Regions from separate parts of the Stenotrophomonas sp. YJH_SMC_8 genome, predicted to be linked through region 3. Evidence: predicted binding sites of a transcription regulator. Region 3 holds the regulator's gene; each other region holds the start of a gene.

Region 1 (5,838 bases), on a different contig from region 3:
CAGCGCTGCGTGCAGCGCCTGCAGGCGCGGCGAATCCAGCGGCGCCAGCACCTCGCGCACGGCCGGCAGCAGGCCCAGGCCATCACGCAGGGTGGAGAAGTCACGCGGGCGCGCCGAGCGCAGTGCAACGCGGGTGAGGATGCGTTCCAGGTCGCCGAGGCGGCGGAACTGTTCGCGGATGTCAGCGTCGCTGCCGCGGTCGATCAGGGTTTCCACCGCATGGTGGCGCTGCACCAGCACCTCGCGCAGGCGCAGCGGGCGGTGCAGCCAGCGTCGCAGCAGGCGGCCGCCCATCGGCGTCACCGTGCTGTCGAGCACGCCCAGCAGGGTGTTGCGGGTATCACCGTCGACGCGCGTATCCAGTTCCAGGTGGCGACGGGTGGCGGCGTTCATCGCGATCGCCTCGCCGGCAGTTTCCATCGCGATCGAGGTCAGGTGCGGCAGGCGCTGCTTCTGGGTTTCCTCGACATAGCCGAGCAGGGCGCCAGCGGCAGCGGTGGCGCGCGGCTTGTCATCGATGCCGAAGCCGCTCAGGTCATGCAGCTTGAAGAAGTTCAGCAGCTGGCGACGGCCACTGTCGGCGTCGAACAGCCACGGCGCACGGCGGCGCACGCCGGTGCGCTGGCGCAGGAACTCCGGCCAGTTCTCCTCGTCGGGCACCAGCAGCTCGGCCGGTTCCAGTCGGGCCAGTTCGGCTTCCAGCGCGTCGTCGGTCTCGACTTCATTGACCAGGAAGCGGCCACCGGCCAGGTCGGCCCAGGCCAGGCCGTAGCCCTGCTTCGTGCGCGACAGCGCCATCAGCAGGGTGTCACGGCGCTCGTCCAGCAGCGCTTCGTCGGTGACGGTGCCGGGGGTGACGATGCGCACCACCTTGCGCTCGACCAGGCCCTTGGCCAGCGCCGGATCGCCGATCTGCTCGCAGATCGCCACCGACTCGCCCAGCGCCACCAGCCGCGCCAGGTAGCCTTCGTAGGCATGCACCGGCACGCCGGCCATCGGGATCGGCGCGCCGCCGGAGCTGCCGCGCTGGGTCAGTGTGATGTCGAGCAGGCGCGCGGCCTTGCGGGCGTCGTCGTAGAACAGCTCGTAGAAGTCGCCCATGCGGAAGAACAGCAGCAGGTCCGGATAGTCGGACTTGGCTGCGAAGAACTGCTTCATCAGCGGGGTGTGTTCGGCGGACTTGTCTTTGGACATGGCACTCGTGGATCAGGGCATCCGGTCGCGCCGGAGGGCGGCGACGGCGGAGCAGGTACAGGGCCGTCCATGGTAACTGCTGGGGCCGGTGGACGCCGCTGCGGTTGGCGGGCATTGCCCGTGCGGGGCACGCAGTCAGGCCGGGATGAGGGTGATCTGCCGGTGGCTGGCGAAGATCTCCATCACGATCTCGAAGTAGGTCTGGCCCTGGCCCTGCTGCAGGGCGTCCAGCTGGAGCGCAATGGCCCGCGTGTTGAAGGTGCCCGGGGCTTCCAGCTTGGACTGCAGCCACTGGCAGGTGGCCTCCACGCCCAGCGCCGCGCGGCTGTGGGCGATGTCGCGCCAGATCAGTGTGGCCGGTGCCTGGCCGGCCAGCGCGCCATAACCGCCATGCAGCAGGTCGTCCAGCGCGTCCAGGCTTGGCCCGAGCTGCCAGCCCTCGTCGGCCATGAACACGCGGTTGATCTCCGCGTACAGGCTCGCGATGTCATCGATGGCAGCGCCTTCAATCTGTAGGACAAGCGTCATATGTCGACTGTAGCGTCGTTTCCTGTGCGTTGGGCACGGCTGAGCGCCGGATGCTTTGGGACCCATGCTGGGGTTTCGCATACTTCTTCGCTGAGTCAAGGTGCTCGGCACTCCCGTCGTGGCGCGCGCCGGTTTGCAGGGAAGAAAACGATGTGACCCATCCCCAATAGCAGGGCCAGCAGCTGATAGAGAGTTCGCCCGAAGTCTTCTTCTTATTAATTGATTGGTGCCATCGGCAGCAGGACCCCCTCGGGCGCGCTCAACTTCCACTGTCAGTGATGATTGGCTGGGTGATAGAAATAGTTTCTCATCCTGTATCATCGGCGAGAAAGGTCTGGGAAATTGTTTCTGGCATGGTCAGTAACGTTGTATCTGCGTCTCCGGTGCGATGGGGGTTGTTTGATCTGTCCCCGTTGTGAGCAGGGTGAGGTGTTGAAAGCTCAAGTAAAGGAGCGCGGCGTTCAGATATTTGTCTGCGACGAGTGTGATGCCGTGTGGTTCTCCTTGGCTGCGGTAGGGGTCTCTCCGTTCAGAGACCTTGAGGGGTATCTTGAGGAAATTTCCGTCGCCCCGTCCTGGGAGTCAATTTCCGTGGATAGGCATGAGTAGAAAGTACGCAATTTCCGTGCACTCCTCGATCGTCTTGCCTCAGCGCAGCGTGTGGGTACGTGCAGCATGGGGTGACCTTCCCGTCTCCTATTTCCAGAGCGACGAGAATCTCAATGATTGCAGTTTCATTGACTTGAAGGTCAACAAGTGGGAGATCAGTGGCAGTGGAGCCCAAGGGGAGCTGGACCCCTTCATAAGGGTCGAAATCTTCAAGGGTCGGGAACTCGTGGATTACCTGGGCGATACAGAATTTTGCCTGCCTGTAGACGTCGCTGAGGAAGCTCTGCTTGTTTTTGAGCTGGACGACGGTGGTGATGAATCCGACGAGTGGCTGCTGATGCGGCTTGTATCTGTCGTGGCCGAGGACAACAGGCTCTATTGCTGGAGGGATGGCTTCCAGCAGATCGGCAGAGAGTTCTCCTGCACTGTGCCAGCGTTGGGGGATGTTCGGATGAGGTTGCAGCAGCGCGGGTAGCCCTGCGATGGCAAATGCCAGATTGCAGCTCTGATGGCAATTTCGAACGGAAGACGTTATCTGCGGTCGCGCGTCGTGAGCGCGGCGTGATGATTGCGATTGCCATGCTCGTACATCGACATGCCCAGCAGGAATAACCACCTCCATTAAATGTGTTCTTCACGCCTGTCTGCACAGTTCCATAGTTTTGGATCGATATAATAATATCGACCCATAAAGTTTCCCTCTCCTGCGCCGCCACCGTTCGTACGGCCACGATCAAGGGAATTGAGATGCTCGCCTTACGCAACCTCCGAGTGGGATCCCGGCTGGGTGCCGGGTTTGGTCTGCTGCTGCTGTTCATCGTGGCCATCGTTGGCCTCGTGCTGTACGGAAATCACCTGAAGTCCGCCCAGTTCGAGAAAGTGGTGGACGTCAACATGGTGAAGATGCGGCTGTTGAACGACATGCTGGATACCAACAACGCGGTGCTGATGCATCGCCGGCTGATGGTGATCAAGCGCGGCGAGGATTTCGACAAGGATTATCAGAAGGCGCAGGAGCTGTCGCAGACCTACGATGGTATCTGGGCCAAGTACATCAAGATTCCACGTGATGCCACCGGCGATACCCTGGTGGCGAAGATCGAGGCGGCGCGCAAGGCTACCGATGCTTCCACCCAGCACCTGCATGAGCGCATGAAGGCCGGCGATTTCGACGGCGCGGCCAAGGAACTGCTGGCCGAACATGGCCTGGCGACGGCCTGGAATGAAGCCATCTCGACCCTGCTGCGGCATCAGGAGGCGCTGACAGCGCGCAGCCGCGAGGAGTACCGCGCGACCGAATCATGGACCGGTACGTTGTCGATCGTGTTCGGTGTGATGAGTCTGCTGCTGGGCTCGCTGGCGGCATGGGCGATTACCCGCAGCCTGACCCGTCCGCTGGCAGGGGCGGTGAAGCTGGCCGACGGTATTGCCGGTGGCCGCCTGGACAGCAGCATCGACGCGTCCGGCAACGATGAGGTGACCCAGCTGCTCAGGTCGATGCAGCGCATGCAGGCGCAGTTGCAGTCGGTGATGGCGGCGCAGGGCGAGCTGGCCCGCCAGCACGATGCGGGCAGCCTCAGCTACCGCATGGATGAGAGTGCTTTCCCCGGCGACTACGGGCGCATGGTGCACGAGACGAATGCGCTGGTCGGCTCTCACGTGCAGGTGCAGAACCGCCTGATCGAGGTGATGAAGCATTACGCCCGCGGTGATCTGTCAGTGGACATGGATCCGTTGCCGGGCGAGAAGGCCGCAATCACCCAGGCCATGGACGAAACCAAGACGAGCCTGTCGGCGATCAACGGTGAGATCCGCCGCTTGGCGACGGCCGCAGCCGCCGGTGACTTCAGCCTGCGCGGTGACGAAGATCGCTTCGCCTACGACTTCCGCGAGATGGTAGCCGGGCTCAATCGGCTGATGCAGACCACCGACGAGAATCTGGTACAGGTGTCGACCCTGTTGCAGGCGATCTCGCGCGGTGACCTGACCGTGCGCATGCAGGGCGACTTCCATGGGGTCTTCGCGCGCATGCGCGATGACTGCAACGCCACGGTCGATCAGCTCAAGCAAATCGTGGGACATATCCAGACCAGTGCGTCCAGCATCACCCTGGCGGCAGGCGAGATCGCGTCGGGCAACACTGATCTGTCGCGGCGCACCGAGCAGCAGGCGGCAAACCTTGAAGAAACGGCCGCATCGATGGAGGAGCTGACGTCCACGGTGAAGCAGAATGCGGAGCACGCCCGCCAGGCCAACCAGCTTGCCATCGGCGCGCATGGCGTTGCCTCGCAGGGCGGCGAGGTAGTCGGACAGGTGGTGACCACCATGTCGGCCATCGAAGCCTCCTCGAAGAAGATCGCCGAGATCATTTCTGTCATTGATGGCATCGCATTCCAGACCAACATCCTGGCGCTTAACGCTGCAGTGGAAGCCGCTCGTGCCGGCGAGCAGGGCAGGGGCTTTGCCGTGGTGGCCAGCGAGGTGCGCACGCTGGCACAACGCTCGGCCGGTGCGGCCAAGGAGATCAAGGGCCTGATCGAGGATTCGGTTGGCAAGGTGGCCGATGGATCGGCGCTGGTCCGCCAGGCAGGCACCACGATGGGCGAGATCGTGGCGTCGGTGCAGCGCGTGACCGACATCATGGCCGACATTTCCGCCGCCTCGCAGGAGCAGAGTTCGGGCATCGAGCAGGTCAACCAGGCCGTGGTGCAGATGGACGAGACCACCCAGCAGAATGCCGCGCTGGTGGAAGAGGCCAGCGCCGCAGCGCGTTCCATGGAAGAGCAGGCCAACCTGCTGACCGAAGCGGTGTCGGTGTTCCGCACCGGGGCAGCCGCGGCAGCCGTATCGGTGCCGCGCGCGCTTGCGGCGGTAGCGGCCTCGGTCACGCCGGTGAGACGCCCGGCGGTGCTGTCACCGCGCATCGAGCCGACGTTGGCTGCCAACGCGGGTGGTTGGGAAGAGTTCTAGCAACAGCGCATGCCGGTAGGGAGACGGCGCCCATCGCGATGGCTGATCGCGATGGGCGCAACTTTCTTCCTGAACGCGCGATGGCCGGTGAGGCGGCGGACACGCGTATTTCACTTCGGGTTGCCAACCCCGGGAGGAGACTTGCGACATACCGGACCTCAGGAGATGGCCATGAAGACCTCGACCCGACTGCTTGTACTGGGCACGCTGCTGGCGGCTTCGTCCGTCGCGGGTGCGCAGACCTACGGGCCGCGCGATGAAGGACGCAAGTTCAACGACGGCAGCCGCGTGGTCTGCAAGAACGTGGAAGTGCAGCGCAACTCACGCGATCCCAACCGCATTGCCGGTACCGCCACGGGCGCGGTGATCGGTGGCCTGCTGGGCAACCAGGTCGGCGGCGGCAACGGCAAGAAACTGGCCACGGTGGCCGGTGCTGTAGCCGGCGGTGCGGCCGGCCGCCAGATCCAGGGCAACCAGCAGCAGAAGAACGGCGACCGCGTCGTTGAACGCCGCTGCGAACGCGTCTACCGCTGATCG
Region 2 (5,838 bases), on a different contig from region 3:
AGGCCGCGCGGCGTGCCGCGGCCACCGGCTCGGCCTGCAGGCGGAAGCGCGAGACCGCCACCGCCAGCTGCTCGGCCTGCTCCTCCATCGCCCGCGCCGCGGCGCTGGCTTCCTCCACCAGTGCGGCATTCTGCTGGGTGGTCTCGTCCATCTGCACGACGGTCTGGTTGACCTGCTCGATGCCGGCCGACTGTTCGCGCGAGGCGGCCGAGATCTCGGCCATGATCTCGTTGACCCGTCCCACCTGGCCGACGATGGCCTGCATGGTGCGGCCCGCACCGTGCACCAGCTGCGCACCGGCACCGACCTGCGCCACCGATGCGTCGATCAGCTCCTTGATCTCCTTCGCAGCGCCCGCCGAGCGCTGCGCCAGCGCGCGTACTTCGCTGGCGACCACGGCGAAGCCGCGGCCCTGCTCACCGGCACGCGCCGCTTCCACCGCCGCATTCAACGCCAGGATGTTGGTCTGGAAAGCGATGCCATCGATCACCGAAATGATCTCGGCGATGCGCTGCGACGATGCCTCGATCTGCTCCATGGTCTGCACCACCTGGTTGACCACTTCCCCGCCCTCGCTGGCAACGCCAGCGGCGGAACCCGCCAGGGTATTGGCCTGCAGCGCGTGGTCGGCGTTCTGGCGCACGGTGGAGGTCAGCTCCTCCATCGAGGCGGCGGTCTCTTCCAGGTTGGCGGCCTGCTGCTCGGTACGACGCGAGAGATCGCTGTTGCCCGCAGCGATCTCACCCGCCGCCAGGCGGATGCTGGCGGCCGACTGCTGGATCTGCCCGACGATCTGGGTCAACTGCTGCACGGTGCTGTTGGCATCGTCGCGCATCACCGCGAACACACCATGGAAATCACCACGCATGCGTGCGCTGAGGTCGCCGGCGGCAATCGCGCGAAGCAGCGTCGACAGCTCAGCCAGGTTGTGATCGCTGACCTGCATCATGATGTTGAGGGTCTCCACCATGCGGCGGAAATCGTGATCGAAGCGCTGGGCGTCGCCGCGTACAGCGAAGTCGCCGGCCGCCGCCGCGGCAGCCAGCTGCTGGATCTGCTCGTTGATCGCGGCCAGGTTGCTCTTGGTGGTGGCCATTGCAGCGGTGAACACCGCCTTCTCGCCCGGCAGCGCTTCCATGTCCACGCTGAGGTCACCCACCGCGTAACGCTGCATCACCTCGACCAGGCGCTGGGTGACCGCATTGCTGGAGGCCACCAGCTGGTTGCTGTCGGCCACCATGCGGCCGTACTCGCCGGGGAAGGCAGTGGCGTCCATGCGGTAGCTCAGCTCGCCGGCATCGTGGCGGCGCGCCATTTCCGCCTGTGCGGCCATCACTGCCTGCAGCTGTCCGCGCATGCCCTGCATCGCCTCCAGCAGGCGGCCCACTTCATCGTTGCTGCGCGCCGGCAAGGCGCTGTCGAGCTTGCCGGCGGCAACGTCACCCGCCACCCGCACCGCTTCGGCCAACGGGCGGATCGCCAGGCGGCGCAGCAGCACGTAGACACCTGCGCTGAGGGTCAGCGCGGCCACCACGCCAACCAGCAACGTCAGCCACAGCAGCTGGCGCGCCTCGGCGACGATCACCGCATGCGGCATCACCACGCCCAGTGCGAAGCGCTGCGGGGCATTGCCCACGCGCAGCGGCACGTACACGCGCACATTGCCGGCCGCGTCCGGGGTGAAGGCCTCAAACCTGCGGTCGGCGGCGATGTCGGCCAGCATGCTGCGGGTCAATGCGTCGCTGCGCGGCTTGCCGATCTCGGCAGCGTTCGCCGACGCCAGCACCACGCCCTTGGGCGAAAGCAGCTCGACGCGACCTGCACCCATCGGCGTCAGCGTCGCCAGGTGCTTCTGCAGCGCCGCCAGCGAGAAGTCGACGGTGAACACGCCGAGGAAGGTACCGTTCTCGACGATCGGCGAGCTCAGCGTGCTCATCAGCACCTGCTGGCCGGCGATGTCATAGGCATAGGGTTCACTGACCTTGGGCAGCTTGTCGCGGCTGGGCACCACGTACCAGTCGGCCGAACCGTCGGCGGCTTCGGTGTAGTCGGTCATGGTCGACTGCTGCGGCTTGCCGTCATGCCAGGCCCAGTAGCTCATGTAGCGGCCGCTGGCATCATGCATCTCGGTATTGGCGAACTCGGCATCCTTGCCATCGAAGGCGTCGGCCTCCCACATGGTGCTCTTGCCCAGCCATTCCGGGTGGGTACGCAGCTGCTCACCGAGCACGGCCGCCAGGCTGGCGCGATCAGGCACGTCACCCCGCGCACGCTGGGCGAGCACGGCTTCGACCATGGCATCGTTGCTGGCGAACGCCGTGCCCAGGTCGGCAGCGACCTGGCGCGCTTCGGCGTTGGCCTCGCTGGTCATGGTCTGGCGCGAGGCATCGATCAGGCTGGCACTGGCCTGGCGATAGATCAGGAACGCCGTCAGGCCGAAGCACAGCAGCGCGATGACAGCGGTGCCCAGCATCAGCTTGTGGGCGATGCTGCCCGGACGGCGGGCAGCGGCGGAACGGGAAGAAGGCATGGAGGGGTCCGCAAGGCAGTTCAGGACGACCGGCACCGCGAGGGCACCGCGCAGGCGCGCGATCCGTCGCGCAGGCCACCGGCCGCCGGGACCCGCCCGGCGCAGGAAGCGCACCGGGTTAGCGGCCGCCTGCCAACGAGGTTGAGGCGACCGCCCTACACATTCCTGAATGCACTCAGGGACGGGACAGGAACCCGCCCCGGCGTCCCCTATTCGGCCACCCGATCCTTGATCCACTCCGCGCGTGGCAACACCTCGATGCTGCCTGCGGCGTACTGCTGCAGCACGGCGTCCGGCCCGAAACGCGGCTGCCACCCCAGCTCCCTGCGGATGCGGGCGCTGTCGTAGACGCGGTCGACGCTCAGCGGCAACGGCCAGCCGCGGCGCTCGAACTCGGCCAGCAGCTGCGGCACGCGCCGGGCCAGTACGTTGCGCGGCTGGGTGGCAAGTTCCAGGCAATCCTCGCGCCGGAACGGGGTCGCTGCGCAGGCGATGTAGCGGGCGAAGGCCGGCCCCTCATCCAGCAGCAGCGCGGCATGGGCACTGGCCACGTCACGGGCGTCGATCCCACGATGCAACCGGAACATCGCCATCCGTTCCGGCGGTTCCGGGAAGCAGCGCCCCATCCGCAGCACGCGCACGCCGAAGTCCGGTCCGGCCGCAGCTTCAGCCAGGGCCTCGGCCTGCAGCTTGCTGCGGTGGTAGATCGTTCGCGGCAACGGCTCGGTATCCTCATCGATCCAGCGGCATCCTCCTGCCACCACCGCGTGGCCGTACAGCGCGGTGGTACTGGTCAGCACGAACCGCCGCGCACCTGCCTCGCGCGCCGCCTGCAGCAGGTGCGCAGTGGCGTCCACATTGATCTGCTGGAACACCGCGTCCGGTACCAGGCCGACGTGCGGCGCATGCAGGGCCGCGGTATGGATGACCGCGTCGACGCCCTGCACCGCGCGCACGACGGCTTGATGATCGGTGACATCGGCAATGATGCGCGTGGTGGCGAACGGGCTGCGGTCCAGGCCCACCACTTCATGGGCAGCCGCCAGCGCGCCGAAGATCGCGCGCCCGATCCGCCCGGAACTGCCGGTCAACAGAATCTTCATTGAGTCCATTCACTCGAAGCGCCCGGGAACTACCGGGATGCCTCGATTCTAGGCATGCAACGGCGCGTCTGCGATAGGACAACCGCGCAACTGTACGTTCATCTTGACGACTTCGGCGGAGCCAGCAGTTGGCGCGCGATGAACAGCGGGTCGTCGCCGCCTGCCACGTCAGGCGCGACACCGTTCCGTTCCCAGTTGCCACCGGTGCGCAGATTGATCGGTTGCCGGTCCGGAATGCTGATCTGATAGCCATCGGGCAGCAGCACAGGATCATCGAACATATGTGCGGCACCGCCACTGCGGCCGCCGACGATTCGCGCACGCCCCAGCGCCTGCAGCGAATACGCGACGAACTCGGCCGCCGAGCCGGTGCGGCGGTCGATCAGTATCACCAGCGGCTTCAGGTACAGCGGAAGGCTTGCTGGCGGCAGCGGCACCGGGGTACGCCGGCCACGTTGCTCCAGCGCCTGCACTGCGGTGACACCCGGCTCCAGCAGGGTCCGCACCAGCAGGTCGGCGCTGCCATCATCACCGCCTCCGTTCTGGCGCAGATCCAGCACCAGGCCCTCGGTGTCGGCCAGCAGGGTGAACGCTGCCGCGAGCCTGGGCCGTGCCAGATCGAGCGGATAGAAGGTGCTCAGCCGCAGGTAACCGATGTTGCCTTCCAGCACCCGCACCTCGCGCACACCCGCACCATTGCTGCGTGCATCCGCACGCCAGGCCATCAGCCAATCGTCCTGGCCGGCGCCGGCATCCACCCGTTCCACATGGAAGTGGCCGTCGAACACGTCCAGATCCTGGTTCAGGCGCGCACTGAAGCCCTTCGGGTCCGTACAGCTGTCCACATAGCGCTGCTGGGTGGACCAGCCACGCACCGCGTCGGCGATGCGTGCGCCTTCGGCCACGTCCAGGTAGTGCGTCTCTATTGCCGCAGCCGCCGCCTGCAGCACTGTGTCCTGGGCCGGGCAGGACGCCGCCAGCAGCGTGCCCAGCATCCACGAAACCGCCATGACCCCACCCCGCATTGATGATATGTAAGTGCTTATATATCATCCCGGCATGGATCTCCAACATGCCTCTCTGGGAACATTGCTGCGCGCCCTGCTGGACCAGCTCGATCCGGCGGTCGAGCAGGCCTATCGCGACCTGCAGCTGGACTACCGGCCGCGCTACACCCCGGTGCTGCGCACGCTGATGGCGCAGGGCCCCTGCCGCATCAAGGATCTGGCGCTGGCCTGCGGACTCAGCCATTCGGCACTCAGCCAGACGGTGGCCGCGATGGTGCGCGACGGCTGGCTGCACGCCGTCATCGGCGAAGACAGCCGCGAGCGCATCCTGCAGCTGAGCCCGCACGCACTGCAGGCACTGCCGGCGCTGCAGGCGCAATGGCAGGCCACCGCACGCGCCGCGCGCAGCCTCGATGCGGATCTCGGCCAGTCGCTGGAACAGGTGCTGCGCGAGGCACTGCAGGTTCTGGAGCAGCGGCCATTCGCGCAACGCCTGCGCGACGCCCGCCGGCGCTGACACTGCGCCGTCACCGATGCCTCGCCTCTTCGTGGACGGCGGCCCCCGCTGCATTCGCCTGAATGGCCATGCCATCAACCGCGTGCGCACGTGGCGTGAAGGACATGGCGGGGATGGCGACCTGGACTTAGCACGCGTTGGCCAAGCATGGGCGCTGCCGTTGACGACGGCGCCGACCCTGCAGCAGGAGAGTCCCATGACCGACCAGAATCACCGCTCCAACCGGGGCTTCGCCTCGATGGACCAGGACAAACAGCGCGCGATCGCCGCCAAGGGCGGGCGCGCGGCGCACGCCTCCGGCAACGCGCACGAGTTCAGCCCCGACGAAGCGCGTGCTGCAGGCCGCAAGGGCGGCGAAGCGATCAGCCGCGACCGGCAGCACATGGCCGCGATCGGACGCGAAGGTGGGCACGCACGCCACGCCAATGCACGCCAGCAACAGCAGCAGATCGAGCACGGTGCAGAGGATCCACAGCCCCAGCAGGGGTGAACCCCGCACGGTCAGGCCGGGGCGCGCTGCCGATACAGCCCAAGCGCCACAAGCAGGGCCAGCGCACCCGCAGCCGCCATCGCCCAACCGAACCCGCTGGCCATCGCACTGCGGTACCACGTCAGCACCTGCGGCGTGGTGTGCATCGAGCCTGGGTGCAGGATCAGTTCACGCGCCTGCGCAACAAGCCG
Region 3 (5,838 bases):
TCGGCGCACTGGAAGGCATCGCCGGCAAGGACCCCGCGTTCGGCCTGGATGCCACCTGGATCCAGCCGCACCAGCGTGCCCAGGCCGAAACGCTGGGCTACACCGTGGTCGACCCGGCCACCGTGGTCGCCACCCACCTCTCGCACCTGATCCGCGAGCACGCGCCGGAACTGCTCGGCCACGAGGAAGTGCAGCACCTGCTGGCCAACCTGGCCAAGAGCGCGCCCAAGCTCGTCGAAGATCTGACGCCAAAGGCGCTGCCGCTGTCGGCGGTGGTGCGCGTGCTGCAGAACCTGCTGGTGGAGCGCATTCCGATCCGCCAGCTGCGCAAGATCGCCGAGGCACTGGTCGAACACGCGCCCAGCAGCCAGGACCCGGCCGTGCTGACCGCTGCCGTGCGCACCGCGCTGGGCCGCTTCATCGTGCAGGAGATCGCCGGAATGTCGGCGGAGCTTCCGGTGTTCACCCTCAACCCGCAATTGGAACGTGTCTTGCAGGAGTCCACGCAGGGCAACGGCGCCGCGCTGGAACCCGGACTCGCAGAGCGACTGCACCAGAGCCTGGCCGAATGTGTCAGCAAGCAGGAAGCGCGAAACGAGCCGGCGGTCGTGCTGGTACCGGGCCCGGTGCGCGCCGCGCTGGCGCGCCTGGTCCGCCACAGCGTTCCGTCGCTGTCGGTCCTGGCCTACAGCGAGGTGCCGGAGGACAAGCGCCTGAAGCTGGTCGGAACGATCAGCTGACGCCGCCCTCGGATGCGCCAGAAAACAGACACCACTTTCGAACCAACGCAACAGACAGATACCAAGGGGAACCCGCACCGTGCAGACCACCGACCACCCGAGTTCTCCGACCGCCACCCCGCCGTCTTCGTCCCGTGACCACAGCATGAAAATCAAACGATTCGTCGCCGCCGACATGCGCTCGGCCATGAACCTGGTGCGCAAGGAACATGGTCCTGACGCCGTGATCCTGTCCAACCGCCGGATCGAGGAAGGCATCGAGATCGTCGCCGCGGCCAACTACGATGAGAGCGCCGTGCAGCGCGCACTGGAAGCCTCGCGTCGTGACGTCGCCCCTCCGCCGGCACCCAAGCCGCGCACCGCCGCAGACGCGGTGATCGCCGCGGTGACCCGCCGCCGCAGCGCTGCCCCGGCGCCGGAGCCGGTGGCCGCCACCACCTCGGCCGTGGCCGCCCTCGCCCGTGCGGCCGTTGGTGCCACCGGCCGCACCCTGGACAGCGCCGACGAGATCGTGCCGACCCGCGGCAGCACCGGCTTCGCAGCCACTCTGGCGCGCGCCGCCGTCAACGAACCGGCGCTGCCGGAACAGATCTTCGCTCCGTTCGCTGAAGCCATCGTCGCACCGGCACCGGCCGTCAGCGCGCCAGCCAACCGTGCCCGCTTCCAGATCGACCCGCCGCACGACATGCATCACGAAAGCGTGGCGCCGGCGCTGCAGCCGCCGCCGCTGCCGACCACGGCCGTCGCCGAACCGCAGCCGGCCGTCGCCGCCAGCGAACCGGCGTTGGCCGATGCCAGCGTCGAAACCGCGCCGGAGCCCACCCTCGCCCCGGCCCCGGTGCTGACCGTGGTTGCCCAGGACGACGCCGAGATCCGCCAGCTGCGCCAGGAAGTGGCCGGCATGCGCCAGGTGATCGAGCGCGAGATGAACCGCTTCACCGACGAACGCCTGCGCGGCTGCCCGGTGCGTGCCACCGCGCTGGATCTGATGGACGAGTACGGTTTCGACGCCGGGCTGGCCCGCGACGTGGCCATGCAGATCCCGCTGGAGACCGAAGCCCACCGTGGCCGCGGCCTGATGCTGGGGCTGATCTCGCGCAAGCTGCCGATCGCCCCGGTCGACCCGCTGGAAGAAGGCGGCGTGATCGCCCTGGTCGGCCCGACCGGCGCCGGCAAGACCACCACCATCGCCAAGCTGGCCTCGCGCTTCGCCGAGAAGCACGCGCCGCGTGACGTCGCCCTGGTGACCACCGACACCACCCGCATCGGCGCCCGCGAGCAGCTGTACGGCTACGGCCGCCAGCTCGGCATCGCCGTGCACGAGGCCAACAGCGGCACCGACCTGGACCAGCTGCTGGAACGCCTGAAGGACTACAAGCTGGTGCTGATCGATACCGCCGGGCTGGGCCCGCGCGACCGCGCACTGGCCGCCCAGCTGCAGTGGCTGCGCGCCGCCCGCCAGGTGCGCACCCTGCTGGTGCTGCCGGCCAACACCAGCTTCGGCGACATGGACGAGGTGGTCCGCCGCTTCAGCGCCGCCAACCTGCAGGGCTTGGTACTGAGCAAGCTGGACGAGACCGGCCGCTTCGGCAACGCCCTGTCGGTGGCCGTCGACCATGCCCTGCCGATCACCTGGGTGACCGATGGCCAGGATGTTCCGGACGACCTGCACCGGGCCAGTGCAGCCAATCTTGTACTTCGCCTTGAAGATTTGCGCCGAGCGGCCGATATGCCCTGCAACCCGGAGTTGAACCATGCCGTCGCGTGAGTACGCCAAGCTGACCAAGACCTTCCCGCTGTCGGCCACCCGCAGCGAGCCGCTCGGCCCTGTGCGCACCATTGCCGTGACCGGTGGCAAGGGCGGCGTGGGCAAGACGAATGTGTCCGCGAACCTGGCCGTGGCACTGGCCGGCATGGGCAAGCGCACGCTGCTGCTGGACGCCGACCTTGGCCTGGCCAACATCGACGTGATCCTGGGACTGAACCCTACATTTACGCTGGCCGACCTGGTCGCCGGCCGCTGCTCGCTGGAAGATGTCATCGTCGAAGGCCCGAACGGCGTGCTGGTGGTGCCGGCCGCATCCGGCCGCCGGCACATGGCCGAGCTGGCCCCGGCCGAGCACGTCGGCCTGGTCAACGTGTTCTCAGAGCTGGAACGCGAACTGGACATCATGGTGGTCGACACCGCCGCGGGCATCACCGACGGCGTGCTGACCTTCTGCCAGGCCGCGCAGGATACCGTGGTGGTGGTCTGTGACGAACCCGCCTCGATCACCGACGCCTACGCGCTGATCAAGGTGCTCTCGCGCGAACGCGGCGTGGACCGCATCCAGGTGGTGGCCAACATGGTGCGCGACCCCAACGAGGGCCGCGTGCTGTACGAGAAGCTGACCCGCGTCTGCGAGAAGTTCCTCGCCGATGTCTCGCTGAACTACCTGGGCTGCGTGCCGCAGGATGACTGGCTGCGCCTGTCGGTGCAGCGCCAGCAGCCGGTGGTGAAGGCCTATCCGTCCAGCCCGGCGGCGCTGGCGATCACCGAGATCGCGCGTCGCACCGCACGCTGGCAGGCGCCGACCGAACCGCGTGGCGGCGTCGAGTTCTTCCTCGAACGCATTCTCAAGCAGCGCGGGGTGGCCGCATGAAAGGTGCAGCCCAGTACCGGGAGGTCCAGCGCTCGGCGGCCAACGAGGTCATCGCCCAGCACTCGGACCTGGTGCGGCGCATCGCCCACCACCTGGCCGCGCGGTTGCCGGCCAGCGTTGAAGTGGACGACCTGATCCAGGCCGGCATGATGGGCCTGATCGAAGCCTCGCGCAGCTACGACGCCGACCAGGGCGCCTCGTTCGAGACCTATGCCTCGATCCGCATCCGCGGTTCGATGATCGACGAGATCCGCCGTGGCGACTGGGTGCCGCGCTCGGTGCACCGCCGTGCCCGCGATGCCGCTGCCACCATTCGCCGCCTGGAACAGAGCAGCGGCCGCGCCGCCAGCGCCACCGAAGTGGCCGCCGCGATGGAGATGCCGCTGCCCGAATACCTGCGGCTGATGGAAGACGCCGCACGTGGCCAGGTACTGAGCCTGGAATCGCGCATCGAGGACCAGGGCGAGCTGGACACCGTCGCCCAGGGCGGCCCAACCCCGCAGCAGGTGCTGGAGCGCGGCGAGTTCGGCCGCGAGCTGGGCAAGGCCATCGGCCACCTGCCCGAGCGTGAACAGCTGGTGCTCTCGCTCTATTACGAGCAGGAACTGAACCTGAAGGAGATCGGCGCGGTGCTCGGCGTGAGCGAGTCGCGGGTCTGCCAGATCCACGGCCAGGCGGTGCTGCGCCTGCGTGGCCGGCTCAAGATTTTCGAGGCGGCGGACGCCGGCCTGGAAGAATGAACATGCCCGAGGCGGCTGCCCCCGGCCGCCCGGAATGAACAACAAAGGAACTCTGCTTTGAACAAGAACATGCGCATCCTGATCGTCGACGACTTCTCGACCATGCGTCGAATCGTCAAGAACCTGCTGGGCGATCTAGGCTTCACCAACACCGCCGAAGCCGAGGACGGGCATGCCGCGTTGTCGCTGCTGCAGAGCCAGCCGTTCGATTTCGTGGTCACCGACTGGAACATGCCGGTGATGACCGGCATCGAGCTGCTGAAGGCGATCCGCGCCGATGCCAAGCTGAAGACCCTGCCGGTGCTGATGGTCACCGCCGAGGCCAAGCGCGAGCAGATCATCGAAGCCGCCCAGAACGGCGTGAACGGCTACATCATCAAGCCATTCACCGCGCAGACGCTGGAAGAGAAGCTCGGCAAGATCTTCGAACGCCTGGCGGCCAGCGCCTGATGGATACCACGGTCGACAAGAACGCCCTCGCCCTGCGCCTGCAGGAAGCCCTGGACGCACTGGAGTCCGGTGACGAAGCCGCCTGGCGGCAACGCATCGACGGACTGGTCGCGCTGCGTACGCAGCCGATGATGAGCGGCCTCTCGCGGCTGGCCCGCGAGCTGGGACAGGCACTGGGTGAACTGCCGACCGTGCCCAGCGAGGCCGGTGAGCTGGACGACGCCTGCGCACGCCTTGACCACGTGGTTGCGATGACCGAACAGGCCACGCACCGCACCCTGGACCTGGCCGAGGAATGCCGCAGCCTGACCGAACAGCTGCGCGCCGAAGGCCTGCAGCCGGGCCAGGACGCGCAGCTCGAGCGCATCCGCCACAACCTGACCGAGATCGCCCTGACCCAGAGCTACCAGGACCTGACCGGGCAGATCATCCGTCGCGTGGTCGGCATCGTCCGCCGCGTGCACGAGGGCTTTGGCGCACTCGGCCTGCCGCCGGAACAGCATCGCACCGATCCGGAACTGGCCGGGCCGGCACTGAAGGGACTGGACCGCCACGCGGTCTCGCAGAACGACGCCGACGACCTGTTGTCGGATCTGGGGCTGTAAGCATGAGCGCGGTATCCGACGACATCACTGCCGATTTCATCATCGAGGCCCAGGAAATCCTGGATCGCCTGGGCGAACAGCTGGTGTCGCTGGAGCAGGCACCGCAGGACACCGAGCAACTCAACGCGGTGTTCCGCGGCTACCACACGCTCAAGGGCGGCGCCGGCTTCCTTGGCGTCACCGCCATGGTCGAGCTGTGCCACGCCGCTGAAGAAGCACTGGGCATCGCGCGTGCCGGGCAGGCGGTACTGCAGGCCCACCACTTCGACGCCGCCCAGCAATCGCTGGACTACCTGCAGTCGATGCTGGACGCCGTGTCCTCCGGTACCGAGCCAGGCTATGCGCCGCCGGACCTGATCGCGCAGTTCGACATGAACGGTGGCACTGCCGCGCCGGCCGCTGCGGCCGCGCCTGCGGCAGGCGGCAGCGATCTGATCACCGACGACGAATTCGAGGCCCTGCTCGACCAGCTGCACGGCGGCAACGCGCCGACCGCGGTCGCGCCGGCGAAGAAGGCCGACGATGGCCTGATCAGCGAAGACGAGTTCGAAGCCCTGCTGGACCAGCTGCACGGCGGCGCTGCGCCAGGCGCCAAGCCTGCTGCCGCCGTCGCGGCGGCACCCGCCGCAGCACCGCGCCCGGCCCCCGTCCCGGCGCCCGC

Evidence for each region. The regulator FliA, encoded in region 3, starts transcription of late flagellar genes. The targets are predictions, from matches to a motif close to TAAAGTTTNNCNNNCNNNGGCCGATAA.
Region 1: the regulator FliA is predicted to act here: its motif matches at 3,021-3,047, upstream of AC5P88_RS04070 (methyl-accepting chemotaxis protein).
Region 2: the regulator FliA is predicted to act here: its motif matches at 2,649-2,675, upstream of AC5P88_RS06405 (methyl-accepting chemotaxis protein).

The regions. Positions count from the first base shown of each region.
Region 1 covers NZ_JCAFUL010000003.1:57,038-62,875, reverse strand. The annotation lists gene mutS (DNA mismatch repair protein MutS) at 1-1,194, opposite strand, end outside; gene AC5P88_RS04080 (barstar family protein) at 1,330-1,722, opposite strand; gene AC5P88_RS04075 (hypothetical protein) at 2,324-2,806, shown strand; gene AC5P88_RS04070 (methyl-accepting chemotaxis protein) at 3,079-5,301, shown strand; gene AC5P88_RS04065 (glycine zipper 2TM domain-containing protein) at 5,467-5,835, shown strand.
Region 2 covers NZ_JCAFUL010000004.1:164,160-169,997, forward strand. The annotation lists gene AC5P88_RS06405 (methyl-accepting chemotaxis protein) at 1-2,530, opposite strand, end outside; gene AC5P88_RS06410 (NAD-dependent epimerase/dehydratase family protein) at 2,740-3,633, opposite strand; gene AC5P88_RS06415 (S41 family peptidase) at 3,732-4,643, opposite strand; gene AC5P88_RS06420 (MarR family winged helix-turn-helix transcriptional regulator) at 4,693-5,157, shown strand; gene AC5P88_RS06425 (KGG domain-containing protein) at 5,354-5,647, shown strand; gene AC5P88_RS06430 (MFS transporter) at 5,659-5,838, opposite strand, start outside.
Region 3 covers NZ_JCAFUL010000025.1:27,777-33,614, forward strand. The annotation lists gene flhA (flagellar biosynthesis protein FlhA) at 1-740, shown strand, start outside; gene flhF (flagellar biosynthesis GTPase FlhF) at 886-2,508, shown strand; gene AC5P88_RS19735 (MinD/ParA family ATP-binding protein) at 2,495-3,382, shown strand; gene AC5P88_RS19740 (RNA polymerase sigma factor FliA) at 3,379-4,122, shown strand; gene cheY (chemotaxis response regulator CheY) at 4,180-4,572, shown strand; gene AC5P88_RS19750 (protein phosphatase CheZ) at 4,572-5,177, shown strand; gene AC5P88_RS19755 (chemotaxis protein CheA) at 5,180-5,838, shown strand, end outside.